DNA from 3 places in the Shewanella baltica genome. Region 3 is predicted to be linked to each of the others. Evidence: predicted binding sites of a transcription regulator. Region 3 holds the regulator's gene; each other region holds the start of a gene.
The links. Region 3 encodes sigma-54, which starts transcription at its own class of promoters, with help from an activator protein. Its sites were predicted from a motif close to GTTGGCACGNNNNTNGNNT; they were not measured.

Region 1 (10,076 bases), 2.9 Mb from region 3:
TATAAAATGAGCCTAAACTTTCCGCAGCGTCTTCCACTAAGGTAATGCACCACTTCTGGGCCAAAGCGACTAATGCATCGAGGTCTGCCGGATGTCCAAATGTATGCATGGGAACCATGGCTCTGATGATTTTTCCTGTCAACTTATGACGGCACTCATTATTGTCTGTCACTTGAGCGTGGTCAGTTAAATAGTTGTCGAGTGAGACAGGGCAGAGACTCAAATGTGATAATGAAACGTCGATAAACAGTGGCTGGGCACCTAAATGATGAATTGCATTGCATGTTGCGACAAATGTGAGTGACTGGCTGATCACTAAGTCACCTTGTTTGACCCCTGCTAAAAATAAGCCAGCGTGAAGCGCAGCCGTGCCATTAACAGTTGCCACTGCTGCACCAGCTTGGGTGTATTCTTGGACTAATCCCTCAAATTGATCGACGTACTTTCCGACACTCGATACAAATGTACTGTGTATCGTATCAGTGACCATATTGATTTCATCACTGTCAAAATAGGGGGCATGCAACGGCAAGATTCCATTGATGTTGTAAAGTTCACGGATAAATTTGATGGTGTGATCAATGGATGATGTCTTCATGCTATTCAACCATGTTTTTTTGACCAATGGCAATCCATTCACTCACTTTTTCTCCATGATCATTTTCGCGACTAATTAATTGTAATTCGACTAATGTGAATGGTGAAAATAAGGTAGTTAAGCATTCTCTTGTGGTAAATCGAGTGTATCCTTTGCCAGCCATGGGCCCGGTATCAACCATAAATGCATGGGGGCCAACTTGCTGCCCTGTCCCATATCCCGTGGTTTCATCTGTGAACATACGGCTGAACATTAGTCCACCTGGTTTTAACACTCGGTGAGCTTCTTTATACATTGTTTGCGCATGTTCGAAACTGTTCGCATAAATAGCCTCATTATCAATAACCGCGTCAAAGCGATTGTCGGGATAGTCAAGATTGAGCATATCGCCTTGACATAAATCTCCATTCCAATCAGGTACTTCTCGATTGAGTCGCTCAATCGCCATGTTCAATGCCGAAGGGGAGCCTTCTACACCATGAACTGTGAATCCTTCTCTGGCAATAAACCATAAATTTGCCCCAGTACCAAATCCGACTTCAAGTAATTCGACGTTGATTCGGTTTGGCGCTTTATAGAAGTTACGGGCAACAAATCGAATTAAGTCTTCACCTGGGTATTTTCCCCAAGCTTGGGTTGTGAATACTGTTTCCCATACTGGATCCCATGATGCCGTCATTGATGCCACACTCCTATTATCTATTGTAAATAGTAGACTTATATTTGCTCAGATTAGCTGGTTCGGTGAACCAAGTAATGGTTTCTTTCAATCCTATGTGAATGTCGAATTGAGGTTGGTATCCAGTTAGTGTTTTGATTTTACTATTATCTCCCCATAATCTGAACACTTCAGATTGTTGAGGTCTTAAGCGTGCGTCGTCCGTAATGAATTCCACATCACTATGCATGTTTTGCTTGATAATGTTCAGAGTGTCTTCAATTGATATTTCATAATTGGACGAGATATTGAGCGTTTCACCGATGCAATTGTCATGCGCCGCCAATGCGATGAAGCCACGGCAAGTATCTAACACGTAGTTGAAATCACGGGTAGGGGAGATATCGCCTAACTTGATTTGTGTCGCTCCCGCAGCAATTTGGCTAATAATCGTCGGGATCACAGCTCGTGCCGATTGCCTCGGACCATAAGTATTAAATGGTCGAGCGATAGTGAGCGGTAACTCAAAGCTATTGTGAAAACTCATTGCCATCGCATCTGCCGCCATTTTTGAGGCACTATAAGGTGACTGTGGCTGCAGAGGGTGTTGTTCATCAATGGGGACGTATTTAGCTGTGCCGTAGACTTCACTAGTTGAGGTGTGAATCACTCTTGAAACGTTATTTTCAAGTGCGGCCTGACAAATATTGAGGGTGCCTTTCGCGTTGGTATCAAGATAGCTATCGGGGGCTATATAGGAATAAGGAATTGCGATAAGCGCTGCAAGGTGATAAATCACATCGATATCTTTGCATAAGTGTTTACAGAAGTGCGGATCACGAATATCTCCACAAATGACTTCAACCTCATCGAGACAATCAATGTTTTCAAGCCAACCCCAATAATTGAAGGAGTTATATTGGCTAAGTGCCCTTACTTGATAACCTTGTGCAACTAGCATTTCGACAAGGTGAGAGCCGATAAACCCATCCGCTCCAGTCACTAGTACTTTTTTCATGATAATCCTTTGCTTTTGAAAGAGGCATCAGGGCCTAGCGTTTCAACTAATCTCTAGAATCGTCGAATTGTTGAATGAAGTCGTATAATTCAACATTAAGATAATCCGCTAATCCAATTAAGTCGTGTCGTTGCTGAGCCGCGAAAGCCTGTCCAACAAGTTGATTCAGTGTATATTGTGCTTGGGGCGACAATTGACTAGAAAGTGCAATCAGTCGATCAATTACCTGTAACATTGATTCAGCGCCGAAGGATTCTTCTGCCAGTAAAAAATGCTTAGCAGCAGCACGTAAATCCATGAGTACATTATCGACATCTACTGTCATAACTTTGACCTTAAGTTTTTAATGTCCATATGTTGGCACCCCTTAATTTTGGCGCCGAGTGTACTGGTCGTGTGAAAAACGGTGTTGGGATGAACTCTAATATAAGCTTCGAGGGCATCGATATAGCTAATGAAACTAAGGCTGGTAGTTACCTTTTTGCCTTGGTTATTTAACACCCATTGGTGCGATGCTTGCGATGCAATGTGCATATTAAGTTCGCCATCGGCCCAACATGTATGGGTTTTATTATTGGGGAAACTCAAATCACAGCCAATTAAAAACACTTCTTTTGCTTGCATTTTTACTGCTAGGTCAACTGCTGGGTGAAGCACACTGCCTCCAGTATAAAGAGTATCATGATGCTTAATCGCTCGCAGACTGTCATATAAGGCGTGTTTGCCATAGGCTACAAATCGCTTTCCCTGCCAACGTATTAGTACCTCTGATGACAATCTTGGAAAATAGACTAAATTGATCCCCGCCGATTGAGTTGGCAACAGATGTGTCTCATTAATATCTGCATCGATACTCACTACTATATTCGGTCTAATACCATTTTGTAATAAAGGTTTTAATGCCGTATCAACGGCAATGATAAGTGGCCGATTTTTACGCTTAGAAATACACTCAAGCTGAGATAGCGCCGCCTCTAAAGAAGGGCCAGCACCGACTACGATGACTTGCTGTCGAGGTACAAGGTAAAGCTCGGAAACATCATCGTCTTGCTGTACTAGCGCTGTATTTTGCTGAAAGCGCGCCAGAATTTGAGGGTCTTGGGTTTGATGTGATCTTGCCGCAAAGAGAGTCTGGTAGTGGATTAATATTTTATTTCTTAACACTGCACCATCATCATCGGCTAACACCAATTCCGCTGAAGAGGTAATGAAAGGTAAGATTAATGTACTTTCTGGTGTGGCGAGATGCAATTCGCATTTAGGATTGGATAACCAATCGGTTTGATCGGTATAGCTGAGCACTAATTGAGTGATCGCCACATTAAGCAAGGTTACATTCAGTTTTTCTAGCGGGTAGCTAAGTAAGAGTTCTCGAGGTAAATCGCCTAAGCCTAAGCCATACAAATGAACGATATGACTATGAGAAGGTAACTGATCAATATTGAGATTCACTTCTGCCATACGGTCATGGCGACTGCTCAATTGAATACCATTAACGCTAATTGTTTGGTTTTGGCCTTGAACTAGGTGCGAATCTAGGTGGTTGATAGATTGGCTTTTAATTGTTGCCGCGACGATAGGCCAGCGACGTTCGATAATGGCAATGTTTGATGTGAACAGGTCGGTCATTCCGCATCCTCTGGAATTGCTTATTTCAGACGCCAGTTCGATCACTATCTGGTCTCTCCACAGGGACTCGAACCCCGATCGGCCGCTTAGGAGGCGGCTGCTCTATCCTGTTGAGCTATAGAGAGACGACAGTGATTATACTGGTTTTATCTCTGATTAAAAGGCTTATGATTTAGTTGCTTAAATCTTAAGCGCTATGTCGTTTATCTGCACATTGTAGGCTGCATTTTGGTCTAAAAGTACTGCTGTAGAGCTTTCTTCACTCACTTGTTCGATTTTTACCGTGGCTCGACTTTTGGTTGCGACTGCGCGCATTTCATTGAGTCGATCGGGTAGGTTTTGCTGTAATACGACTTGGAATTTATCCCCAACACGAATGCCATGTTTACGGCCGAGATTTAAAATGATCCTGTCCGCTTGGCGGCTCACGACTTGGCCGAGTAAGGGTCTGCAATTGAGTGTACTGTCTAAATCGTGGGTAGCCTGTTGCATTAACTTAGTAATATTTTTGCCATAGGATGATCGCCAGAATCTGTCCGTATTCGGGGCAATAATGGCTTGTTCTTCAAATTCCCATGGCGATGATGTGCTGTAGCTTTTACTCCAGACTTCTTCGCCACTGATCCCATGATAAAGGCTAAGTTTGAACTGGAATTGCCTGAGTGGAGCTTCATCCCAGAATCCTAGGAAGGTTGGCTGCAATGGCTCCATTGAGATATCCATGATTTGTGGTTGGAGGATATATTGGCTGTCGGTAATTTCACTGAGCCAGCTTGGGAGTCGATAACCGCGAATATCCACTAGATCTTGTTTAATATCGAGCAGCTCTTTAGCGTGAGTGTGGCTAAAACCTGTGGAAGAGTAATCTTCTATAACACTGCCTAATTTTTCTGAGATCACTTCTTCAAAGCCTGAAAGCTGTCCGTATCTGAGCTGAGTACGATCTTTGATTTGTGCTTGAGGGATTAGAATCGCGGCCTTTAATTGTCCATTTGGACACTGCTGCGTAGGATCATCATTTAGATCGAGTCGTAGGGACACATAAATTTTGTTTCCCTGGATTCGTTCGCTAACGAGTTGGATGCTGATGGCTTGGGCGTTGCGATTTATCGCGAAGTTATTCTGTGTAAGGTTTCCGTTAGAGGTTTGTTGTTCACTGGAGATTTGAATGCCTGTGCTTAATGTAGCGTAGCTAACGGCTTGATTAATTGCTTCTTCCCTTGCTTGAGCCGTATTACCATTGATAATAGTCGCTTCACCACTGGCTTCTATCCATTCGGCCCGAGTAGGCAAAGACAGCAGTGCAAGGCTCAAAATGATGAGCGAAGCTGAACGTGGTATGTGCATCAATACAATCCTTATCGCTAAGCTATTGGCGAGCTTGCTAATCGAGCCAGTTTCCTGACACTTAATCTAATATACCGACAAAGCAAATTTCATGCCTGAGTAACGAGAGTTTTCGATAAAGTTTCCATTGGCGCAGTCGATATACAGCGTATGAGCATAATATTGTCGGGCTGGAGCAATTTTGGTCCGAAGATTGCTGGCTTTTGTTACTCACAAAAATGAGACGCGTAGAGTGTGAGTGATTTAATTGCCAGTACACCCACAGATGAGGTAAATCCAATGCTAAAGCGTGTGATTATTCCCTTAACATTACTGATGTTAGGTGGATGTGTGGCTAAATCGGTTACACCGCCCAAGCCGAGTTTAGTGGATGGCAATGGGTTGCCGCCAACGGCAGTGATCAACCATTTAGCACAGCGAATTGTGACAGAGCTCGTTAAGCAAAATGATGCTCTGCGTTCTGATCAACCAATTGTTGTCGCAACCCCTGTATTAGTGGGTGACATGAATGGCACAAATGCGTTGGCGCAGCAGTTACAGCAAGGATTAATGACGTCGCTCCATAGCTTTCAGTTTAATGTAGTGGATTTAAATTTAGCTGATGGCTTGAGAGTGACGGCTAATGGGGATTTTATTTTGACGCGAGATTGGCAACAATTGTCGAAAAATCTTCCCGTTGAGCATCTTGTTGTATCGACTATGAGCCCCGTTACCAATGGTATGGCGATCAATACTCGGATTGTGAACATAAGTAACAATCGTGTGGTATCAGCCTCTCAAACTTTTGTGACTCAAAAAGAGTTGGCAAACTACATGCAGCCTTCGGAGCAAATTGTGTCACAAAATGGCATCTTATATCGTCAGGCGAGTCCAGGCATGAATGAAGTCCGTGTTTTAGGAGATGGAAAATGAAACGCTACCTTTTAGTTATTGCGGCGCTAATGCTAACTGGCTGCGCTGCTAAAGATAGATATGTGCAATGGGAAGATGTGCCGCCGCCGAGTTTTCCTAAGTTAACGGCCATAGGATATGCGCCCTTAGCGACTCAACCGGCTAAAGAGCAATCACAAAGAGTGTTGATGGCCATGCAAGCATCAAAAATTGTGGCCTATCGTGAATTAGCAGAACAAGTTTATGGGCAGAAAATAACGGCAAACAGCAGTGTCAGTGATTGGATGTTGACGGACGATAATGTTAAAGCGTCGGTTTCTGGTGTGATCCGTGGGGCGCGGGTCGTTAAGAGTTATCCAGCTGGCGATCATTATGTCACTGAGTTAGAACTGGATTTTTCACAGGTATGGGCGCTGTATCAACAACAGAGTCGTCCACAGCGAGTGAAAGAAGTCACGTATTTCTAGTCATTTCTACATGACTCTATTGAGCCGCGTACTATGCGAGTAGTTATGCGGCTTTTCTTTTTCTGCACAAGTATCAAAGTCTAATCTTTAATCAAAGCAGAGCTTAGAAGCGGGAAATACAGAGTGGAAATTGATGCGCCTGTTAGGCCTTTAAATCATTGCCTAAACTTGAGATAGTTGAGGTCTTGCCTTTATCGTTATACGTAAGGCTGGAGGCGTTTCTGCTAGCTTGTAAAGCTTGAGCGAAGCGATTCAGGCTGGCTAAATTCATCTCAATTAAACTGGCATTTTGATCGTTCAGTTCTTTGCATTCAGTTAATGCGTCTTTGACAACGGCCATTTTATGCACGAGTTCACTTTGCTGAGTGAGTTGAGACTTATCAGTGTGGTTTGCCAGAATATCGTCATTAGTCTTGAGTTCTTTCAGACATTGTGATTTTTCGTTAGCAAGAGAAAGCAGTAAATCGGCGTTTTGGTCAACCAAAGCGCCTTTTTCCTTGAGTATGATTTGCTTAAGAACAGCCAAATGGGCGTGTTGTAGATCTACCAGTTTAGCTATTTCAGTCATAGTTACTCTTTATTCAAGTCATTAAGTTCGGCTTCAAAACTTGCAATATTGGCAGCCAACTTTTCAGGGTCAATTTTATAGCGGCCTTCGGCGATAGCCTGTTTAATTTCGGCCACTTTCTTTTGATCAACTTCAGGAAGGCTCGCCATTTTAGTCTGAGCTCCTTGAAGTTGTTGCGCTTGCGCTGTAATCACCACTGAGTCGCTTCTTTGTGGTGTTGTCGATTTTGTGGCAACTTGAGCAGATTGATCGCTGCTAGTTTTAGTTGCACCTGAACGAACTTGTGTGGTCGTTGCAGTGTTGAGTTTGCTAATATCAATTGCCATTTTCGGCTCCAGCGTCGTGTGTACGGGATTTCTTAACTGGGGTATCGGCAGCTTATAAAAAAGCTTTAGATTATTTTACATTCTTACTTCAACTTCGCCAATGCCCGTGACTATAGCATCTAGTTCTTTGTTTGAACTGCTATTTTTGACTCTGATCCGATCGCCTTTATTGCCATCTTGTAGGGCTTCGCCCGCAGTTTTAAGTTCGAATGAGTTAGAACGAACATAAATAGATACCGAGTCGTTTTTACACACGAAGCATAAGTTATTGCTCAATATAGGATAATCCTTCGAGACGCGTCGTTTGACTCGCACACCAGCTAATTTACTTGGATCATCAAATTCAGCGCCCCGTAAACTATTTTGCTCAATGTAACGGATTTCAACTTGGCTAGGGGAGATGAGTTCGCCAGGTGCTAAGGTTTCAGTTGTGACAACAACGGGGAATAAAATATCCACTCTAACCGAGATATAAATTTGCCAAGGGTAAGCGAGCTCTTGCGTATTGCAGCTGACTTTTAGGGTGTTATTACGGCTAATTTCCCTGTCACTAGCCAATTCAACCTGAATTGGCGACGAACATTGTGACGGCAGCATTCTTGCGTCAACTATTTGCGGCGAAATATCGACTTTGGCATTCGCTGGCACGGATATCTTTTCTGAAATAAGCGCTTTAGCTAATTCTGAGATGGCCGATACGGTGGGAACAATAGGCTCTGCACTCGCAAAAGCGGGCATGAAGAGGGCGAAAACACTAAAAAAACAGACTAAATTTACTTTCATAATGAAGAGACTAGCTTGTAACGCCAGAATGCACCTATACTTTTATCAAGTTCGAAGCTGACCACTGTAATAATATTTTGCATCACTGTCAGAAGATTGACTCAGTTTCGACTATGTTTATCGATAGATAAGACGTAAGCAATTAATATGCCTATACTCAAACGAGTCATAGGGCCGTACATAAACAGAACAACAAGGCAGAGTTATGTCGAGTATTCTTGATTCAGTCAACAAACGAACCCAGCTCGTTGGTCAAAACCGTTTAGAATTGCTGCTTTTTAAATTAAACGGTCGTCAACGGTTTGGGATTAACGTGTTTAAGGTGAAAGAAGTACTGCAGTGCCCGCCACTGACAACTTTGCCTAAACTTAATCCTTATGTTAAAGGTGTCGCGCATATTCGCGGTACGACTATTTCAGTTATTGATCTGAGTGCGGCAACAGGTGGTAGACCTTTAGCGAGTACTGAAAACTGTTTCATCATTATTTCTGAATATAACCGCAGCGTTCAAGGCTTCTTGGTCAGTTCTGTTGAGCGGATTATCAACATGAATTGGGAAGCGATTATGCCTCCGCCTCAAGGCGCCGGTCGTTATTCTTATCTGACGGCTGTAACTGAGATTGAAGGTGAATTGGTTGAAATTCTCGACGTAGAAAAAATCTTAGATGAGATTTCACCGGTTAAAACCGCTATCAGTGAAGAAGCCAATGAAAAGCTGACCCTCGACAGAACCCAGCATTACCATATTATGGTTATCGATGATTCTGCCGTGGCGCGTAAGCAAATTATTCGTTCACTCGAGTCATTGAACTTACAAATTGATACCGCAAAAGATGGTCGAGAAGCATTAGATAAGCTTAAAGAAATCGCCAAAGAAATGGACAATGTTGCCGATGAAATCCCTCTCATTATCTCAGACATTGAGATGCCTGAAATGGATGGTTATACCCTGACCGCTGAGATCCGAGATGATCCTAAGCTCAAGCATATTAAAGTGGTACTGCACACATCGTTAAGTGGTGTATTCAATCAGGCAATGGTTCAAAAAGTGGGGGCCAATGACTTTATCGCTAAGTTTAATCCCGACGAACTGGCTGCTGCCGTGAATAAACACTTAAGTTTGTAAGTGCAGTAGTTAGTACCTAGATACGCTTTACGCTATAATCTCGACTTTATAACATGATGGTTTCGCACTGATTTTGGTGCTTGCTATAGGATTTAGGATGTGAATGTGCCAAATAAATCACTCGCTGAAGCTGAATATAATCAATTTAGGTTGTTCTTAGAGCAACACAGCGGCATCGTACTGGGTGAAAATAAGCAATATCTGGTGCGCAGTCGTCTAGCTCCTCTGATGGGGAAATATAACCTGCCATCCTTATCCGATGTGGTTAAGCATTCGATGAAGCCAACGGAACGTGCGCTTCGGGCTGAAGTGATCGATGCTATGACGACCAATGAAACCCTTTGGTTTCGTGATCGTTATCCATTTGAGTTATTGCATAACGTTTTGTTACCTGAGTACAGTCGTTTAGGTCGTCCACTTAAGATTTGGTCAGCCGCGTGTTCATCTGGGCAAGAACCCTATTCATTGGCGATGACGATTCTTGAGTATCAGCAGAAGAAGCCTGGTGCGCTTGCGGGCAGTGCGTCAATTCAAGCCACGGATTTATCGCCTTCCATGTTGGAACGTTGCAAAAATGCTGAGTACGATAGCTTGGCATTAGCGCGCGGTTTATCCGAAGAGCGAAAGCGTCAGTTTTTTGATGCTTTACCTTCAGGCAATATGAA
Region 2 (10,076 bases), 3.7 Mb from region 3:
TTTTTGAGCTTTTCGAGCAGTAAATCGGGCTCAGTATCTTTGAGCAAATAGCCGTCGGCTCCTGCGCGTAATAAGCGGATCACATCCTGTTTGGCATCGGAAACTGTGAGTATCACTATGCGCGAGGTGACGCCCTCTTGGCGCATGGCATTGAGAGTATCTAGGCCAGTCATGCCTTTCATATTCAGATCGAGCAAAATGATGTCGGGTTCATCGGTGGCGACAGCGGTTAATGCGTCTAAACCGCCACCAGCTTCACCAAAAAGGCTGAAATCAGGATCTGAGGCAATGAGCTGGCAGATGCCTTTGCGTAACAGGGGATGGTCATCGACCACAAGTACGGAATAAGGTTTACCCATTTGAAGGCTCCTGTTGAGAGGGGAAAATAAGTGTTACTCGAGTGCCACTTGAACCTTTGCTTTGCTGCGCAAGGTCGAATGAATGGTTAGGCTTGAGTGCATCGTCTTGTTTATTGCTTCCTTGCTCAATCGTGGTAGTCGTCGCTGCGTTAAATCGGCTTATTTCATTGTTGCTAAATACGACTTTACCTGAAAGTTTGCTGGCTCGCTCATGCATAATCCCTATGCCAAAGTGTTGATCTCGTTCTTTTAAGTGTCCAATACCTATGCCGTTATCACAAACATCGATATTGACCATGCCTTTATCATCTTTATAGCAATGGATATTGATGAGGCTGGCCTCGGCGTGTTTGATGGCGTTTAGAGTCGCTTCTCGCGTGATCTGCAGTATGTGAATATGCTGCTTTGCCTCTAACCATTGTGGTGCAAGTTTATAGTCTAAGGTGATCTTGATATTCGTCTTGGCTCTGAGCTGCTCGAGCATAGCCTCTAGGGCACTTTTTAGATCGGGTTCTTTAATTGTGAGTCTAAAGGTAGACAGCAATTCCCTGAGTTGCACGTAGGCTGTGCTCACGCCTTCGTTGATTTCGGTTAATTGCGCCTCAACGATCGGGCTGCGGCAACTGCAATCTAAGTTTTTGCGTAATAAGCTAATTTGGATTTTGAGGAAGGACAGCACTTGCCCTAAAGAGTCGTGTAGCTCCCGCGCGATCACGCCGCGTTCTTCCATTAGCGCCAGTTGTTGTCTTTGCTCCGTGGCGTTGTGGATCACGATTGACCGGGTCAACATAATCGCGAAATTATTAAATAGCGCGATATTCGGTGTTTGGTCGGCAATTAACTCTAAATAGCCTAAATTAGCCTGCTCAAATTGCAGTGGGAAGCGGGTACTCTCTTGAGTCATATCTGGCCAGCCGCCATCGGCCTCAATCACTTCAAGCTCTTGCTCTGGATACTGGATAATGAGCCTAAGGTAGTCGAGTGACTCATAGCCTTTTAACTGATTTAGTGCCGCTTTGAGCGCTTTGTAATCGAGCTTATTTGCGTTTAATGTCAGCAGGTTATCGTATAGAAATGCCAGCTCATTGTTGGCCCGAGTGAGTGCCAAGGTTTTCTCTGCCACCTGCGACTCTAAATCGCCATAAAGCATAGCGAGTTCCTTGGCGGTTTTTTGCAGGGCATGGGTGAGCGCTGTAAGTTCGATATATTCGGTTTCGGGCATTTCGATTTCAAAATTGCCCTTAGAAATAGTATTCGCCGATTCCATAAGCTTTTGCAGTGGGATTACCACTTTCTTCTTAGTAAAACGCACCGCCACAAAGGCGATAATGAGCATGACGCTTAAGCCTAATATTTGGCTGGCGGCGAGGAGCCTGAGTTTAAAGGCGGCGTGGTGCTCCATCTCCAATACCAGTAAATCTATGGTGTCGACAAAGTCCTTAAGTGACGCCACATAGTCGCGGGAGTTTTCTTGCTCTATGTAGTATTTCATCACCAGCCATTTATCGATCACGAGCTGATATTGATCGGCAATCTTACGTGGACTAAACCAACTATCTGAAGGCTTTAAGGTATCGGAATAGAGGGTGTTTTCGAATTCGATGATTTTATCGAGCGCAGCATCACTGCCAGAGTTGGCGTAAAACATCAATCGGTAGCTTTGCATCCGCAAAGAGCCCGAGGCGTTAATCGCCTTAGCGTCGCCCAAGCTGTAAGACAAATTGATGATAGCAAAGGTCGATAAACTGCTAGAAAGCAGAATGAGTACTAACATTAATCCTAAGATTTTTGAGGTTAGACTGCCTCGTTTCATTAATCCGCTATTCATTTTAATGGCCGCTGTTATGGCACTTTGCAGTGGTTTTTACATTAGAAAATAATGTAATACATTAACAAAAGTATAGAAGTGTGAACAACAACACCTTTACATTTTGATCTAGCGCAAACTTCGACCTAGATACCCCCTAAGAGGTATATGTTTAGCGGGATTAAGTCACTAAGTTTGACCATGGAGATGTCGTGATTTACAACAATAATGCAACACGGAGATGAGATGATGAAGAAGATGACAGGTAAGTCCTTTGCACTAAGTGCACTGGTTGCCGCCAGCTTCATGGCGGCGGGCGCAATGGCGAGTGATAAAACAGAGCCTCGTAACGAAGTTTATAAAGACAAATTTGCTAATCAATACGCCAGTTGGCATGACACAGATAAAAGCACTGAGAATACCGATGTGTTAGCCTCGGACCCGAGCTTAGTCGTGCTGTGGGCAGGTTATGGTTTTGCGAAAGATTACAACGCACCACGTGGCCACATGTATGCCATTACGGATGTGCGTAACACTCTGCGTACTGGCGCACCAGCCAACGCGGAAGATGGTCCAATGCCTATGGCTTGTTGGAGTTGTAAGAGCCCTGATGTACCTCGCTTAATTGAAGAGCAAGGTGAAGATGGTTACTTTAAAGGTAAATGGGCCAAGGGCGGCCCAGAAGTCGTCAATACTATAGGCTGTGGTGACTGCCATGAAAAAGGCACGCCAAAACTGCGTATCTCCCGTCCCTTTGCTGAACGTGGTATGGAAGCATTAGGCACACCCTTTGCCAAAGCGTCTAAAAAAGACAAGCAATCAATGGTCTGTGGTCAGTGCCACGTTGAATACTACTTCGAGAAAAAAGAAGGCAGAAAAGGTTTCGTTAAATTCCCTTGGGATATGGGCACAACCGTTGAGCAAATGGAAACCTATTACGACGGTATTGAGTTCTCCGACTGGACGCATGCGCTGTCTAAAACCCCTATGTTAAAAGCGCAGCACCCTGGCTATGAAACTTGGAAACTCGGTGTTCATGGTAAGAATGATGTGAGCTGTGTTGATTGCCACATGCCAAAAGTGACCAACGACAAAGGTCGTAAGTACACAGATCATAAAGTGGGTAACCCATTTGATCGTTTTGAAGAAACCTGCGCGACGTGCCACAGCCAAAGTAAAGAGTTCTTAGTCGGTCTGACCAACGAACGTAAAGCTAAAGTGAAAGAGCTAAAAGGCCGCGCCGAAGCGCAACTGGTGAAAGCGCACTTTGAAGCCGCTGCCGCTTGGAAAGCCGGTGCAACTGAAGCGGAAATGAAGCCCATTCTAACCGATATCCGTCATTCACAATGGCGTTGGGACTATGCGATTGCTTCACACGGCGCTGCTGCGCATGCCCCTGAAGAAGTCTTACGCATCCTAGGCACAGCGGTAGATAAAGCGGCAGATGCGCGGGTTAAATTAGCGCAACTGTTAGCGAAAAAAGGCATCACAGATCCTATCGCGATCCCAGATATTTCTACTAAAGCCAAGGCACAAGCCGCTTTAGGTATGGACATGGAAAAAATGAATGCAGAGAAAGAAGTATTTAAGAAAGACATGTTACCTAAGTGGGATGAAGAAGCGAAAAAACGCGAGGCCACTTATAAATAATACTTAAGTAGACTTCAAAATAATAAAAAGCTCCTATATAGGGTAATGCCGTTCACTTAAGAGTGAACGGCATTTTTCTTTGGTCTAACCGGAAACTTGTTTTTACTCATTTTAAGGACTCTTGGATAAGCCCTTTCCCGTTTACCATCCAACTTAAATTGCCGTGCATTGCGTTCTATATCCAATACGTCTCTCGGGACATTCCCCGGTGTTTGTGATGGCAGTTGTGTCAACTTGAAGATGATATAACTCGCCGCATCCCTAAAACTCAGTTGATTAGGATGGACCGATGGCAAGCTTTTAGCCATCAGCAACATCTTATATCTAATGAGATTATAGGCCAGTAGCACGCCCCACAACTCTTGAGTCACCAGCTCCGGTAGTTGACTGCGTAGCGTAAAACGACTCTCCAACAGATGTTGTTTCATCTCTCTGTAGCCCAGTTCGATTTCCCATCGATGGGCATATAAGTCGACGATGTCTTCGCTGGGGTAACGCATCGGGTCTGTCAACGAGGTCAAAATGGCGACTGACTTACCTTTCACTGTCTTAGTGAGTAAACGCGCTTCAAGGGTATCAGGGAGCTGCGGCCATTTCTTTCTGGCTTGAGGCGTGGTGGTGAGTTTCACCCACTGGTCATGTTTTCCCAATGTTCGAACCACCTCATATTGAGTGCCTTTCTTCAATGGCAACAACCAGTGGCTATCAGGTTGCGCTTGCTGCCAAGCATGTAACAGGCCGAGCGAGTAAAATCCTCGATCAAATAGGGTTAGGCTGTGATTGGGAATGCTAGGAATGAGCTGAGATGCTAAGTTCATTTCATTTTCGGCAACCGAATCAAAGGCGCTGTTGACCAACAAATGGCTGCTTAACTCCATCAAGCAAACCATGCGAATTTGCGGATAAGCCGCTTCGCCTGAAGCGTTTGCGGTGCGCGCAAAGGCGGCTTGATTTTGGACACTATCGGGTGTCCGCCACACTACACCGTCAACACCATACAAGTTAAGACCGCACCAATGAGGATGTTCAGCTCTCGCGTGCCAGGTATTAGCGCTGCGACTAAACACTTCTCGAATAACCTCGCTGCCCAATCGTTTTCGAGCCTGAGTCACGGCGCTGCGTGCAACATAATCAATCTCTTGCGGCAAAACAATGTCGAGTTTGTTGATGAGTGACCGAATAGATTCCCCTCGGAACAAAGCCATTCCGATAACGGCCCAAATCATCGCATCCATCGGCAATTTACGCCGTCTTAATGTCGCAACGCCCTGAGAGTCCAAACAAGATTGAATTAACTCAGGTTCTAACACATCAGCTAAGCAGGTGAATTCGGTTAGGCGGGTAATATGAGTGCGGGCGAGTGCTTCTGAGAGTTGCATAAAAAAATCCGATGACAAGAGGTCATCGGATTTTGATCTTTTCAGCGAGATCGTCAAGTGATCTGTCTTAACTGATCGGCATTACCTATATAGGGAGCTTTTTTATATCCTTTATTAAAGGATAAATATTAAATTTTTATTTCAATTATATATTTTTTGCATTAAGGTGTGCGCCGCTAGGAGAGCAGGTTCGTTTAAATATAAATTTAAATGGATATTAATGATAATGGAATAAGCAATACTGAGATTGTTTCTTCGTTATCTTCATCTTTTACTCCTAGCTTATAATCATATAAGGGAATACTTTGATGAAAAAAATTACCGCGCTAGCAATATTATTAGGTTTCGTAAGTGTTAATGCCGCTGCTGCACAAGATAATCCATATCAGCATGAAGCAGGCCTAAAATATAGCGCAAATTCTGAAGAGTTCAGCGATGGTCTGTGGAACGCGAATTATCGTTACTACATTAGCCCAGTTGACCAAACTAAAGGTCCTTATGCGCTTAATGGATTTTTAGCTCAAACGTCTAATGTTGGCGTTAATTACAGCAATTATGATGAATCAGATTTAGATACCATTGGTGTTGATGGCGCTTATGTATTTGCTTCTAAATGGTTTATTGCTGCTAACTATCAACGTTCTGAAATCGGCAGTTTTGACTGGAACACTTACGGTGCAGAAGTCGGTTATTACTTCAACGATAGCTCTGCAGTATCTGCTTTCTATAACGATGGCAGCGATAGCATCGAAGAGTCATACGGTTTAAAAGTGCGTAGCTTTATTGCACTGCAATCAACCACTGGTGTTGATTTGAGCGCAAACTGGACACATCAAGATTCTGACGACACATTCAATTTAGGTGCTGATTGGTATGTGACTAAGTCATGGTCTGTTGGTCTAGGCTATACCGATGATGGTCATGATGATACTTTCGTATTGAAAACCGCTTATTGGTTACGTCTGTCTGATAGCTTCTCTGCAAACTTTGAGTTAGCTAGAGAATTAGATTCAGATGCTGATGGTGTATTTATTGGTTTAGGTTTGACTGGTCGTTTCTAATTTAATTTTTGTAACGATTATTTAATATAAAGGTCACAAGTTAATGTGACCCTTATTCTTTTACTCTAAATGAATTTAAGACTATTTTATCAGTTTTAATAATGCCCTAAAGCGCTCGCCTTGGGCTTGATGTTGTAATTCAAATAATAGCGATTCCACGTTAGTTAATAAGGCGCCTCTGGTCGTCATCATCTGAATACCCAGTTGTTTATTATCGGCACTGCGTGACGAGACGCCATCTGCCACGAGATGCACCGAATATTGCTGTTCTATAAGGTCACAACAGGTTTGATAAACACACACATGGGTTTCAATGCCCGCCAGTATGACGTGTTTACGATTTGTCTTAGTGAGTGCCTGCGCAAACTCTTCACAGTGCCAACCGCTAAAATGTTGCTTGGCAATGGGGGAGCCGGTTTTCTCCAGTAAGGTTTGAAGCCCTGGACTGGTTGCTCCGAGTTTATCGGGTAGCTGTTCTAACCACAGTATGGGTATTTCAAATAATTGTGCACCTTGGATTAAGGTCTGTAGTTGTTGGTGCAGCTTGTCACTGTTATCCATGATTTGTGCAAGTTTTCCCTGCACATCGACGATAACGAGAACACATTCTTCGGGTTTTAACATCGGGCCTTCCTTCTGCGCTTGATGATTGTCTTAGTGATGATCTTCGCTTTTGTCTAAGAGCTTGTGCTGTGATGCTCAGGTTTCATCTCGATTTACGCTTCCCCCAGTAGACCCCAATTTAACCTTGTTACCAATAGGCCTAAGGTCGAATAGCTGCTGCACTTAAACTGCTCACTAAAAGAGTGCGTTGCACTTGTTTGTGCTCGATTATGGTGCATTTTTAACCTTTAAAAATAACATTTTTTAGTTAAAGTTTAAAATAATCAGTAAGTTAAATTGTTGGCCTAATGATTGAATTAACTTTGATACAAGTTAATAACAATCGCGTTTTTTTGGAGGTCAGGATGAAACTAGTCAGCGCTATCATCAAGCCATTTAAGTTGGATGATGTCCGTGAAGCTATCGCCGGAATAGGTATTGAAGGCATGACGGTGACCGAAGTTAAAGGTTTTGGCCGTCAAAAAGGGCACACAGAGCTGTATCGTGGCGCCGAGTATCAGGTGGATTTTTTGCCAAAAGTAAAACTAGAAATTGCCACTAAGGCTGAAAATCTCGACATGTTGATTGAGGCCATTACCACTGCGGCCCATACGGGGAAAATTGGCGACGGTAAGATCTTCGTCGTCGACTTAGAACAAGCTATCCGTATCCGTACGGGTGAACTCGATACAGAAGCGCTATAAGGGGCTGACAATGGAAGAATTAACAAAATTAGGCGGCACAGTCACTGAACTACGCTTTGCACTCGATACCTTTTACTTTTTGATTTCTGGTGCGTTAGTTATGTGGATGGCGGCGGGATTCGCCATGTTAGAAGCGGGTTTAGTTCGCTCTAAAAACACCACTGAAATTTTAACTAAGAACGTTGTTTTGTACGCGATTGCCTGTGTGATGTATCTGCTGGTTGGCTACAACATCATGTATGTGGATAACACTGAAGGGGGTTGGTTGCCATCGATTGGTACCTTAATCGGTTCTCAATCATCAGATGCGAGCCATGCATTAGAATCTGACTTCTTCTTCCAAGTGGTGTTTGTGGCAACGGCGATGTCAATTGTCTCTGGCGCTGTGGCGGAACGGATGAAGTTATGGGCTTTCCTGTTCTTCTCTGTGGTGATGACAGCGGTTATCTATCCAGTAGAAGGGTATTGGACTTGGGGCCAAGGTTTTATCTCTAAACTGGGCTTTGTGGACTTTGCCGGTAGCGGTATTGTGCACATGACAGGTGCGACGGCGGCGATTGCGGGTGTGTTGTTGCTCGGTGCGCGTAAGGGTAAATATGGCCCTAACGGTCAAGTGAATCCTATCCCTGGCTCTAATTTGCCGATGGCAACCTTAGGTATGTTTATTCTGTGGATGGGCTGGTTTGGCTTCAACGGTGGCTCGCAATTAATGGTGTCGGATGCGGCGAATGCGAGCTCAGTGGCAAAAGTGTTTGTTAATACCAATACTGCGGCGGCATTCGGTGCTATCTCTGCGCTTATCGTGTGTAAGATGATTTGGGGTAAAGCGGATTTAACCATGATACTCAACGGTATTTTGGCGGGTTTAGTGGCGATTACTGCAGATCCTCTTTCACCTTCACTGCTAATGGCGGGTGTGATTGGCTTAGTTGCGGGCGGCGTGGTGGTGTTCTCGATTGTGGGCTTAGATCGCATTAAGATTGACGATCCAGTGGGCGCGATTTCAGTACACGGCGTGGCTGGCTTCCTTGGTCTAATGTGTGTGCCATTATCCAACGCTGATGCGACTATTACTGGGCAGTTGACCGGTGCAGCCTTCATCTTTACTTGGGTATTCTGTTCATCCTTTGTGGTTTGGTATGTGATTAAGAAAACCATGGGGATCCGTGTGACAGAGGAAGAAGAATACAATGGTATGGATGCGTCTGATTGCGGTATCGATGCGTATCCAGAGTTTGTTACGGTTAAAAATGCTGGCTAAGTAAACTGGCGAATTAATTGTGATTCAACTTGATGCCTAGCGTGGATCGAGGGATAGTAAAGCAGAGCTTAGGCTCTGCTTTTTATATGGGTCATCGCAATGGTTGAAGCTCAATTAGTTTAAGGGGGAAGGCATAAGTCGGTTGCCGAGTATTACTGTTTCCTTGCAGCATTATTTACCTGCACCATTTACTGCACGAATAAAGGAGTGAACTATGAGTTTAAATGCCACAGCTGTCGGTCAATTTACGCGACTCAGTCTTATCGTCATTTCTGGCTTGATATCAGTATCTGCCTTAGCAGGAGAAGTCATAGTTAACCGCTCGAGTGAGTCTGTCGATGCCTTTGCTGTGCGCGATCAAGTGCTCAAGGATTTTGAGTGGCAGGAGTCGCTGCGTCGTCAGCAGCAGATCCAAATTCTGCAGGCTTTACCTTTAGGTTGTATTACTGTGATGAAGCCCTATCGCTATTTCACCTGTGGGGAACATAACTATCGGCCGTACAATTACCAGCAGCGCGAGTTATACATAGAGGTTGATCGACCTTCGCAGTAGCTAACTTGCTAAATCACTTACCGTTATTTTTTAACGATAGCGATTGTCATTTTTTGTAACCATTTTATGTCGTCTTTTTCGCCATTTGTAATAAGCTCAAATAGGAGCTAATGGTGTGGGAGGACATATGTCGAAACTATTCCGAGCCGTATACCTGAGTGCCATCATGGGCACTGCACTCAGTCAGTTGTTTGCCTGTAGCTCGACGACCATCGAGCCTGATCCGTCTGATCTTGAGTCGCTACTTGCCGATTCACTGTTTTCCCCTGTCGCCGATATTCCTTCAGTTGCGGATATTTTTTATTTGCCGCCAGAGGTGGTGACAGACGTAAAGCGTAGCTATGACAAATACACTTTTTCCCACAATAACGCCATGTTAGCCAACGAATGGTTAGCCAGTTATATCAATGCCAGTCAAACCAATAGCGCTAAAATTGATTTTCGCTATCAAGATAACCTGACCCAAATTGCCCGTGAAACCTACGCCCAAAGGGCGGGGAATTGCATGTCCTTAGTGGTAATGACTTCTGCGCTGGCGGACATATTGAATGTGGGCGCTGAGTATCAAGATATCGCTATTGAACCCGTATGGGACAAGCAAGGGGATTTCTATTTAATCAATGGTCATGTGAACTTACGCTTACTTCCGCCCGAGAATTTGCATTCAGTCTATGTGTCATCTTCGGCAATCTTAGTGGA
Region 3 (10,076 bases):
ACTTTTAGCGCCCAGAGGAGAATATGACTATGATAAGAAAACACGTGTTAGTTGCCTTGAGTTTAAGCCCTGTCATCATGGTGGCTGCTGTACAAGGAATGCCGATGAAAGCCGAAGTGACCACAGGAGCTGCGCCGATAGAGCTGCGCGCCGCAGGCAGTTTAAAGACTGCTATGAAAGATATTATTGCCGCTTATCAAGCCGAGTCGCAAACGAGTGTTGCGGCACAATATGCTCCATCTGGTTTACTGTTAAAACGCATTCAAGAGGGGGAAAAAGTCGATATTTTTGCCTCGGCGAATATGAAACATCCGCAGGCATTAGTGGATGCGGGTCAGGGGAAAGCGGTGCAAATGTTTGCCCGTAATCAACTCTGCGCAGTTGCTCAGGATAATGTTCAGGTGACGAGCGCAACGCTACTCGATACCTTATTAGATCCTAAGGTCAAAGTTGGCACCTCAACCCCGAAAGCCGATCCGGCGGGTGATTATGCCTGGGCCGTTTTTGCTAAGGCCGAAGCGGTAAAACCCAATGCGAAAGCCGCGTTAGAGACCAAGGCATTGCAACTGACGGGCGGCCCTGAAAGTGCTAAACCACCTAAAGATCGCAATCCTTATGGCTGGGTGATGGAAAACAAGCAAGCAGATATCTTTTTAACCTATTGCACCAATGCTGTGCTGGCTAAAAAAGAAGTGCCGAGTCTACAAATCATCGACTTACCGCAGGAACTCGCCGTGGGGGCCGACTATGGTTTGCTGGTTTTGCAGGGCGCTAATGCTGCCGCAACGCCGTTAGCTGAGTTTATTCTATCGGCAAAAGGCCAAGCTATACTGAGCAGTTATGGCTTTCAACCTCCGGCAAAATAGCCTTATTTAGTTTTTCAGCGAGATAAAAAACGGCACCCTTTCGGTGCCGTTTTTGTTATAAACTCAAATTGTTAAAGCGTTAAAGCGTTAAAGCGTTAAAGCGTTAAAACATTAGTGCGTTAGTGCATCAGATAGAGCGTCGCTAACCCGAGGAAGGCGAACAGGCCAACCACGTCAGTGACTGTGGTGAGCACCATGCCGCCAGCGAGGGCGGGATCGATTTTAAGGCGTTTTAAAATCAATGGAATACTCGCACCTGCAAGCCCAGCCACTGTCATGTTGATCAGCATGGCACTGCCAATTAATCCCGCCAGTGCCATATCATCCTTCCACAGCAACACGGCAACAAAGACTAAAATCGACCACATTAAGCCATTGAGAAAGCCAATCGATAATTCTTTACCGATAAGCCAACGGGCGTTGCTTTGGCCGATATGGCCTAAGGCAATACCGCGGATCACGAGCGCTAAGGTTTGATTACCAGCCACACCGCCCATGCTAGGGACAATTGTCATCAAGATAGCGATAGTGGCAAATTGCTCGATAGTGCCTTCAAACATATTGCTGACAGAGGAGGCGAGCAGTGCCGCGAACAAGTTAATCGTGAGCCAGAGTGAGCGACGTAGGGTACTTTTTAGCACAGGGCCAAAAGTATCCTCGTCATCGTCCATCCCCGCCATCCCCATCATGGAATGTTCGGCATCTTCGCGGATAACATCGACCACGTCATCGATTGTTATTCGTCCTAGCAGCTTGCCATCGCTATCAACAACGGGAGCTGATACCCAGTCATTGCGTTCGAATTTCTGCGCCACTTCACTGTCGGACATGCTCACAGGAATACTTTGGATATCGGGGTCCATGATGTTGCGAATTGTGGTGCTTGGCGCGCAAGTCAGTAGATCTGCCAGCCTGACACCGCCGAGCACTTTGTCCTGTTTATCGACGACATATAAGGTATCTGTGGTGTCTGGCAGGTTGCCCCTTTGGCGAAGATAGCGCAGCACCACATCGATATTTACATCGGGTCTTAAGGTGACGGTATCTGTGTTCATCAAGCTGCCGGCGGTTTCATCGGGATAGGATAAGGCCTGTTCTACCCGCTGGCGGTTTTGTTCCGTCATCGACTGCAGCACTTGCTTGTAAACGGCATCGGGAAGACTACGCAGAATATAGGCCAGATCATCGGTGTCCATGCTCGCCGTCGCTTTCGCAACTCGCTCAGGACTCATGCTGCGGATCAGCGGATCTTTGAGTTCCTCGCTTAACTCGTCGAGTATGTCGCCTATTTGTTCTTGATCGATAAGCTGCCACAGCACTTGTCTGGCGCTGGGTGGTGAGGATTCTAAGATCAGCGCGATATCTGAGGCGGCCATTTTTTGCAGCATGTTACGCACGTGCACAAACATGCCACTGCTAAGCGCTTGGTTTAACTGGTCGAGACTATGTCCGGTGTGATCGTTTTCTGAATTATCTACGGGCATTTGTCCTCCATAGTTGTCCGCCACTGTGCGGCAAATTGGTTCGAGAGTGCGCTGCTTGGCGCAGGGCTGAGACTTAGCGGTGACTTCGCGATAACTATGCTTCAGTCACAGATAGAGCGCTCTGGCATAGGTCATGCGTTTTACGCATAGATTAAGGCGGCTAAAACTAAGGTGAGTCAGCGGTAATGCTCGCTAGTGTAATCGCCTATGGTTCGTGCCGTCGAGCGACAAATATGTCGCCAAGCTTTTGAAACGAGATGTGAACTGCACAAATAAGCAGTGCTAAGTGTGATGTGTACTGATCTGAGTGCCTGTGTGGAACACTGAGTATGAAATCAAACTAACAGGCTTCGTCAAACTTAGCGTCGATTAAGGCACAAATGGCATCCAGAGCGGGCTCAGCATCTGGGCCTTCGGCGATAAGTTTAATGGTTTTACCCATGCCAGTCTCAAGCATCAATAAGCCGAGCACGCTGGCGGCAGATGCCTGTTTATCGCCTTGTATTAAGGTGATGGTCGCATCAAACTCGGATGCCAGTACCACCAACTTAGTGGCGGCACGGGCATGTAATCCCAGTTTGTTACAGATGGTGATCTGACGTTCAAGCTTTGGCATTATTCAGCTCTCGATGGCGGGCATAAACTTTATGTTTACCGTTACTAAAGCGTTTAGCCAATTGCTCTGCGACGTAAACCGATCTGTGTTGCCCACCCGTGCAGCCAATCGCCACAGTTAAATAACTGCGATTGTTGCGCTCGAGATGTGGCAGCCAAGTTTCCAGCAAATTTTCGATTTGCCAGATGAACTTATTCACAAGTGGTTGACGATTTAAGAACTCAGCCACGGGCTCATCTAAGCCTGTCAATGGACGCAGCGCCAGTTCCCAGTGTGGGTTAGGCAGAAAGCGTACATCAAACATAAAGTCGGCTTCAGTTGGCATTCCGTGCTTAAAGCCAAAGGACTCGAAGTTAATCACTAACTCTTTATCGACGCTGCCGAGCAGAATTTGTCTCACTTGATCGCTTAAATCATAGATATTCAAATTCGACGTATCTATGTAGTGATCGACCAGTTTTGACATAGGCTCGAGCAGTTTCCCTTCCAGCTTTATCGCTTCTTGCAAAGAGACTTGGCTCTTCGACAAAGGATGCAAACGGCGGGTTTCGCTGTAACGCTTGAGCAGAATTTTATCGCTGGAATTGAGGAAGAAGCTGGTTAACTCAGTATCAGGAGGCAGGCTCGCCAGTTGCTTCACTAAGACCTTGTCCTGCTCAGGCATGTTACGCACGTCGACACTGATGGCGACGAGATCGTTACTGCCTTTGAGTTGCTCAAGCAAAGTGCCGATTAAGGGCAAGGGAAGGTTATCGACACAATAATAGCCGAGATCTTCGAGTACCCTTAGGGCGACAGATTTGCCTGAGCCTGAGCGGCCCGACACTATGACCAGTTTCATCCAGTGATTACCTGATAGAGTTCCGTTTCATCATGCGTCTTGCGTAATTGCTTTAATATTTGCTTGTCGCTCAGCTTTTCGGCCATGCAAGACAAGGTACTTAAGTGTTGCTGACATTGGTCAGCAGGCACCAGTAGTGCAAATAAAATATCAACAGGTTGCTTATCGATAGCATCGAATGCTATCGGCTCTTCACACTTAATGAGTATGGCAATGGGCTGATCTATATCGGCTAGTCGACCATGTGGAATGGCGATGCCGTTACCTATACCTGTGCTCCCCATCTTTTCGCGCGCCACTAGGCTTTCGAATATCTCTTGAGATGAGAGGGTCGGGTACTGGGCAGCGACTAAGTCGCTGATGAGTTCCAGTACCTTTTTCTTGCTGCCCGGAGTGGCGCAGGTAGTGCACTCCGGCCGCAGTATGGTACAAAGTTCCATTATTAGTGTTTTGTTAACTTCTCTTTGTGTTTAATAACCTGACGATCAAGCTTGTCAATCAGGGCGTCTATAGCGGCATACATGTCAGCATGCTCTGAAGTAGCAAAAACTTCACCACCGATAAGATTTATTCTCGCTTCGGCAATCTGTTGCATTTTCTCGACATTGAGCACAACGTGCACATTATTGATCTGTTCGAAATGGCGTTCAAGTTTTGAAAACTTTTCTTCTACATATGCGCGTAACGATTCGGTAATTTCGACATGGTGTCCACTCAGGTTTATTTGCATAGAAACGTCCTCCGATATCCACTGTAGGTTATAAACTTTTACGCTGATTAGAAGGCGGAATGAGCATAGCCTCTCGGTACTTCGCAATGGTTCTGCGGGCTACGTTGATCCCTTGTTCTGCCAGAAGTTGCGCCATCTTACTGTCGCTCAATGGTTTTTTCTGGTTTTCCGCTGCAACCAGTTTCTTAATGAAGGCTCTGATTGCTGTGGATGAGCACTCCCCACCATCGTCAGTACCGACGTGGCTAGAGAAGAAGTATTTTAGTTCAAAAAGTCCCTTAGGGGTATGCATGTATTTCTGTGTCGTCACTCGTGAGATGGTCGACTCATGCATTTCTACCGCTTCGGCAATATCGTTAAGCACCATAGGTTTCATGGCTTCTTCACCGTATTCAAAGAAACCTTGCTGATATTGGACGATACAGTTCGCCACCTTCAACAGGGTATCATTACGGCTCTCTAAACTCTTGATAAACCATTTAGCCTCTTGCAGATGACCACGAATAAATTGGCTATCGGCTTGGCTTTTAGTGCTGCGCGCCATCGAGGCATAATGTTGGTTTACATTGATTTTTGGCATGCAGTCAGGATTCAGCTCAACCACCCAGCGGCCATTTTTCTTCGACACTGACACATCTGGGATGACGTATTCGTCATCGTTGGGCGTAATCAATAAACCTGGGCGGGGATTGAGGGTTTGGATAAGCGCGATGCCGTCTCTTAACTCATCCTCTTTTAATTTAGTCTTACGCATCAACAATCTAAAATCGCGGGTGGCGATCAGATCTAAATGATCTTTGATCAGCATGCGGGCGTTTTCTAGGTTGGGCGTGTCAGCGGCGAAATGCGACAGTTGGATCAACAGGCACTCGCTTAAATCGCGGGCGGCAACACCAATGGGATCAAAATGTTGAATGCGCTTGAGTACGGCTTCGACTTCGTCGAGCTCGACCTCCGAATTGCCCATGGCTTCGAGGATTTCGTCAGTGCTTTGGGTGAGATAGCCTTGATCGTCGATGGCATCAATAATGGCGGTGGCAATGGCTAAATCGGTTTCAGAAAACGGCGTGAGGTTTTTTTGCCATTCTAAGTGTTCATACAAGCCTTCACTGGTCTCACCTTGGAAGGGCATATCGTCTTCACGACTGCCGCCGGGGCCAGAATTGGGTGAGGCGGTGAACACTTCATCCCATGTGGTGTCCATGGGGAGTTCGTCGGGCATGGACTCTTTCGTGAGCGACTCTGCCGTGTCTATGGTGGAGCTGTCTTTTTCTGGCGGCAGGGTGCTAGATTCACTGAAATCCGTATCGGATAGCGTTTGGTTTACAGGGTCTTTAGTGGCGTCGAATTGATCCTCTTCCAGCTCGAGAAGGGGATTAGAATCTAAGGCTTGCTGGATCTCTTGCTGCAGTTCTAATGACGACAGTTGCAACAGACGTATGGCCTGTTGTAATTGTGGCGTCATGGTTAACTGTTGACCCAGTTTGAGCTGGAGTGACGCTTTCATGTTACCGCTGATCCCTACGTTATTATTGTTGGATGAGGTCGCTTGTTATCATCTTGAGTGGAGTCCAATGTTGGCATAAATTGCCTGCATTGGCTCCGCTTGATTAACTATAGCCTGAATTGTTCACCTAAGTACACAGCCCTAACTTGCTGATTGTCTAAGATCTCTGCGGGTGTTCCTTCGGCAATCAAGTTTCCGTGACTCACGATATAGGCATGTTCACACACATCTAATGTCTCACGGACATTGTGGTCTGTGATCAACACGCCAAGGCCACGACTTTTGAGCTGTTCGATAATCTTTTTAATGTCGATAACCGAAATCGGATCGACACCAGCAAAGGGTTCATCGAGCAAAATGAACTTAGGATTTGCTGCTAACGCCCGCGCAATTTCGACACGGCGACGTTCACCGCCCGACAATGACATGCCTTGGCTGTCACGGATATGGGTGATGTGGAACTCTTCAAGCAGATGTTCTAGCTCTTCTTCCCTTTGCTCTTTTTTCAGTTCTTTACGCGTTTGCAGCACGGCCATGATGTTGTCATGGACGGTCAGTTTACGGAAGATACTGGCTTCCTGCGGCAAGTAACCTATGCCTTTGCGGGCACGCAGGTGCATAGGATCTGCGGTTAAATCATCATCGTCGATAAAGATATGGCCTTTATCGCTTTTAACCAGACCAACGACCATGTAAAAGGTTGTGGTTTTACCCGCGCCGTTCGGGCCGAGTAGGCCAACGACTTGACCGGTTTTTACCGTCAGACTAACGTCTTTAACCACTTGGCGACTCTTGTAACTCTTCGCCAGATTTTGTGCTCTTAGGGTGATTTGGGTCATTTAGAGTCCTGCTTTTTCACAGGTTTATCTGCTGGCGCGTCTGGTTTGGCATCATCTTGATAGCTTTCTGGCTGAATAATCGTTATCACGCGATCGTCACCACTGCCGGTGCTCTCAGCAATCAATTTTTGCTGGATGATGTTGTAGCGGATCAAATTACCCGTCACTTGGCTGCCCGCTTGATCTAACGAGGCTTTGCCTTTAAGTGTCAGGGTGCGGCTCGCCATATCGTAACGAATTTCTTTCGCGCTCGCCGAGGCTGGACGGCCATCGTCTAATACTTGGCTGTACGTCGCAGGGTTGCCAGTGGCCACTAAAATTTTGCTATTTTCACCTTCGGCAGAAAATGCACGCAGTTGATCTGCATGGATTTTAATCGAACCTTGGGTGACTTCAACCGGACCAAAGAAGATGATCTGGTTGTTCTTGATATCTGCCGTTTGGCTCACAGCCTTGATTTTGACTTCCTGTTTCAGGTCGTCAACTTTAGCAAAGGCGCTCATGCTCATTATTAGCATTAGGCTGGCAAGTAATACGTTATTTTGCTTCATATGTTCCTACTACCTGACTGGTCAATTGCACTTCTTGCGCGTTGAGGTCGGCATAAAGGCCTTGGCCTTGAATATTAAAATCTTTCCCTGTGACGTAAATGGTGCGGTCAGAGGTCATTATCATCGTATTGAGATCGAGTTCCAGATAACTGGTGGACAAGGTCTGGATCGGTTCTTCTGGGCTAATGGCATCAATAATAACATTGTTTTCTAATACAACCTTGCCCGTTTCCTTGTTTAGCTTGCCCTGATCTGCTCTGAGTTGCCATTGTGCTTTACCTTGGTCTGGATAAACAAGATAAACAGGTTGAGTAAAGTAAGTTTGATTCGTTGAATCATAATGTTCCATGTGTTTCGCCGTCACACGGCTATTGACTAGCCCTTGTTCATTGAACTCAACACTGCGCAGATCTTCAACGATGAAATCTGGGGTATTTTGATCTTTTACTCTGTTATCGGTATCACCGCTGTGTTTGTTCTGCACTTGCCAATAAAGCACTAATGCAGTTCCAAAAAAAGCGATAATCGCGAGTGTCACACGACTCATATACTCATTCCATGGGCCGAAGTGAATTTATTTTGACTGAGTAGCAATAGATCTGTGAGTTCACGCAAGGCACCGTGGCCGCCATTGAGCGTAGTCACAAAGTGGGCGTGCTGACGAACATAGGGATGACCATCGGCTACGCTGACTGCTAAACCGACGACATTCATCACTGGCAGATCGACAATATCATCACCGATATACGCCACTTCTTCTGGGGTAACACCATAGAGTGCGAGCAATGCTTCATAGGGCTCGAACTTATTGTCTACGCCTTGGTAAATATGGGTTACGCCAAGCGCCGTCATACGGTTTTCAACGATTTTGGATTGACGTCCAGTGATAACGGCAAGATTAAAGCCGCTGGTGAGTATCGAGCGCACGCCATAGCCGTCGCGAGTGTGGAAGGCTTTTAGCTCTTCGCCGCTATTGCTTAGGTAAATACGACCATCTGAAAACACCCCGTCGACGTCACAGATCAACAGTTTAATCTTTTGCGCGCGTTGCCACACATCATCACTGATTGGGCCGTAAAATCCTTGCTGTGGCATTAAATGACTCCTGCTTTAACCATGTCTAGCATGTTAAGAGCGCCGATTGGATGGCGGTCTTTATCGATAACAATTAATCCGTTGATGTTTTTTGAGTCCATCACTTGCAGCGCTTGGGCGGCCAACACACCGTCTGTGATGGTCACGCAGTTACGGGTCATCACATCGGCGATGGGCGTAGTGCGTAGATTCACTTCGGCATCGATAACGCGGCGTAAATCACCATCGGTGAAGATACCAACCAGCTTGCGCTGATCATCGATAATCGCCGTCATGCCTAAGCCTTTTTTGGAGATTTCGTACAGGGCTTCTGTGATGCAAATATCGTGGTTAACGAGCGGTAAGTCATCACCGCTATGCATGACATCGCAGACTTTTAACAATAACTTACGCCCTAAAGCGCCGCCAGGATGGGACATAGCAAAGTCATCACGGGTAAAGCCTTTCGCTTGTAGTAGCGCAATGGCAATCGCATCGCCCATTACTAAGGTCGCGGTAGTACTTGACGTTGGCGCGAGTCCCAGTGGGCAAGCCTCTTCGGGTACTTCAATACATAAATGTACTTTAGATAAGCGCGCCATGTTCGATTCGGGTTTACCTGTTACCGCGATAACGGGCACGCCCATACGTTGGATGACGGGCATTAAGGTGAGTATTTCGCTCGACTCACCGGAATTTGAAATCGCTAAAATCACATCGTTATCGGCTAATACACCGAGATCGCCGTGGCTGGCCTCACCCGGATGCACAAAAAATGCGGGCGTTCCTGTGCTGGCGAGGGTGGCAGAAATCTTATTGCCGATATGGCCCGACTTGCCCATTCCCATGACAATCACTTTGCCTGTGCAGTTAAGGATCAACTCGCAAGCTTCTGCAAATTCGGCCGAATCAACATATTGATAAAGATTGTCTAGGGCTGACTTTTCAATGTCGATAACTTTACAGCCCCATTGGCGCAGTTGTGATTTGTCTACCATGTCTATCTCTCTTTTTGCATTGTCTTTGTCGCCCCATTGATGGGATTGGAATAGCACAATTTGGTACGCGATAAAGATGATATGTAATAGGCTTTCTGCCAAGTTTTAGTTTGTTTTCAGACGATTTAGCTTATGTCTTGTTGTGGTGAATTCCCTAAAGCAACAAAACAATTGCGGCAGGCTAGAGCGATTGATCCGACTCGTCAAGTTCAGCTGCGGCAGCTATTCATGCACAATAACCTGTTTAGCGGTCGAAGGTCTTGAGCAATATCATCGTCTTTGTCGTTTATTTCAATGGATTTATCCCGTATCGCGGCGGGTATTACCGCACGGGATGCCTCTATTTCACACTCGTATATCGACTCATCGCACCTAAAAGTGGACGAAGAGCGAGCTAAGTGCGAACGAATTAGCCAATATCGCCAATTCTGCAACTAGGTTGAAAACATTAAGTAACATTTTACCTGTGCAGAGTGAAAACTTAGGGCGCATTTTCGCTGTAAATGAGGCAAATTGAAAGTATCGCAGGGCGATAGTGTCGATTCGGTTGTAGGTTAAAGCGCAATTACG

Region 1: the regulator sigma-54 is predicted to act here: its motif matches at 5,331-5,349, upstream of DYH48_RS05145 (flagellar assembly protein FlgT).
Region 2: the regulator sigma-54 is predicted to act here: its motif matches at 7,159-7,177, upstream of DYH48_RS01605 (P-II family nitrogen regulator).

The regions. Positions count from the first base shown of each region.
Region 1 is NZ_UGYM01000002.1:1,142,533-1,152,608, forward strand. It holds gene DYH48_RS05115 (LegC family aminotransferase) at 1-598, opposite strand, end outside; gene DYH48_RS05120 (class I SAM-dependent methyltransferase) at 600-1,277, opposite strand; gene DYH48_RS05125 (NAD-dependent 4,6-dehydratase LegB) at 1,294-2,274, opposite strand; gene DYH48_RS05130 (hypothetical protein) at 2,321-2,599, opposite strand; gene DYH48_RS05135 (motility associated factor glycosyltransferase family protein) at 2,596-3,903, opposite strand; tRNA gene DYH48_RS05140 (tRNA-Arg) at 3,953-4,028, opposite strand; gene DYH48_RS05145 (flagellar assembly protein FlgT) at 4,084-5,250, opposite strand; gene DYH48_RS05150 (FlgO family outer membrane protein) at 5,530-6,162, shown strand; gene DYH48_RS05155 (LPP20 family lipoprotein) at 6,159-6,608, shown strand; gene DYH48_RS05160 (flagella synthesis protein FlgN) at 6,751-7,176, opposite strand; gene flgM (flagellar biosynthesis anti-sigma factor FlgM) at 7,179-7,502, opposite strand; gene flgA (flagellar basal body P-ring formation chaperone FlgA) at 7,578-8,285, opposite strand; gene DYH48_RS05175 (chemotaxis protein CheV) at 8,491-9,411, shown strand; gene DYH48_RS05180 (CheR family methyltransferase) at 9,511-10,076, shown strand, end outside.
Region 2 is NZ_UGYM01000002.1:351,518-361,593, forward strand. It holds gene DYH48_RS01575 (response regulator) at 1-359, opposite strand, end outside; gene narQ (nitrate/nitrite two-component system sensor histidine kinase NarQ) at 352-2,187, opposite strand; gene nrfA (ammonia-forming nitrite reductase cytochrome c552 subunit) at 2,413-3,816, shown strand; gene DYH48_RS01590 (IS4-like element ISSba6 family transposase) at 3,873-5,195, opposite strand; gene DYH48_RS01595 (putative porin) at 5,504-6,256, shown strand; gene DYH48_RS01600 (hydrolase) at 6,338-6,880, opposite strand; gene DYH48_RS01605 (P-II family nitrogen regulator) at 7,225-7,563, shown strand; gene DYH48_RS01610 (ammonium transporter) at 7,574-8,824, shown strand; gene DYH48_RS01615 (hypothetical protein) at 9,039-9,377, shown strand; gene DYH48_RS01620 (tetratricopeptide repeat protein) at 9,505-10,076, shown strand, end outside.
Region 3 is NZ_UGYM01000002.1:4,032,941-4,043,016, reverse strand. It holds gene DYH48_RS18120 (molybdate ABC transporter substrate-binding protein) at 30-866, shown strand; gene mgtE (magnesium transporter) at 986-2,350, opposite strand; gene DYH48_RS18110 (HPr family phosphocarrier protein) at 2,691-2,966, opposite strand; gene rapZ (RNase adapter RapZ) at 2,953-3,807, opposite strand; gene ptsN (PTS IIA-like nitrogen regulatory protein PtsN) at 3,804-4,247, opposite strand; gene hpf (ribosome hibernation promoting factor) at 4,250-4,537, opposite strand; gene DYH48_RS18090 (RNA polymerase factor sigma-54) at 4,566-6,044, opposite strand; gene lptB (LPS export ABC transporter ATP-binding protein) at 6,152-6,883, opposite strand; gene lptA (lipopolysaccharide transport periplasmic protein LptA) at 6,880-7,434, opposite strand; gene lptC (LPS export ABC transporter periplasmic protein LptC) at 7,421-7,981, opposite strand; gene kdsC (3-deoxy-manno-octulosonate-8-phosphatase KdsC) at 7,978-8,529, opposite strand; gene DYH48_RS18065 (KpsF/GutQ family sugar-phosphate isomerase) at 8,529-9,506, opposite strand; gene DYH48_RS23755 (hypothetical protein) at 9,786-9,944, shown strand.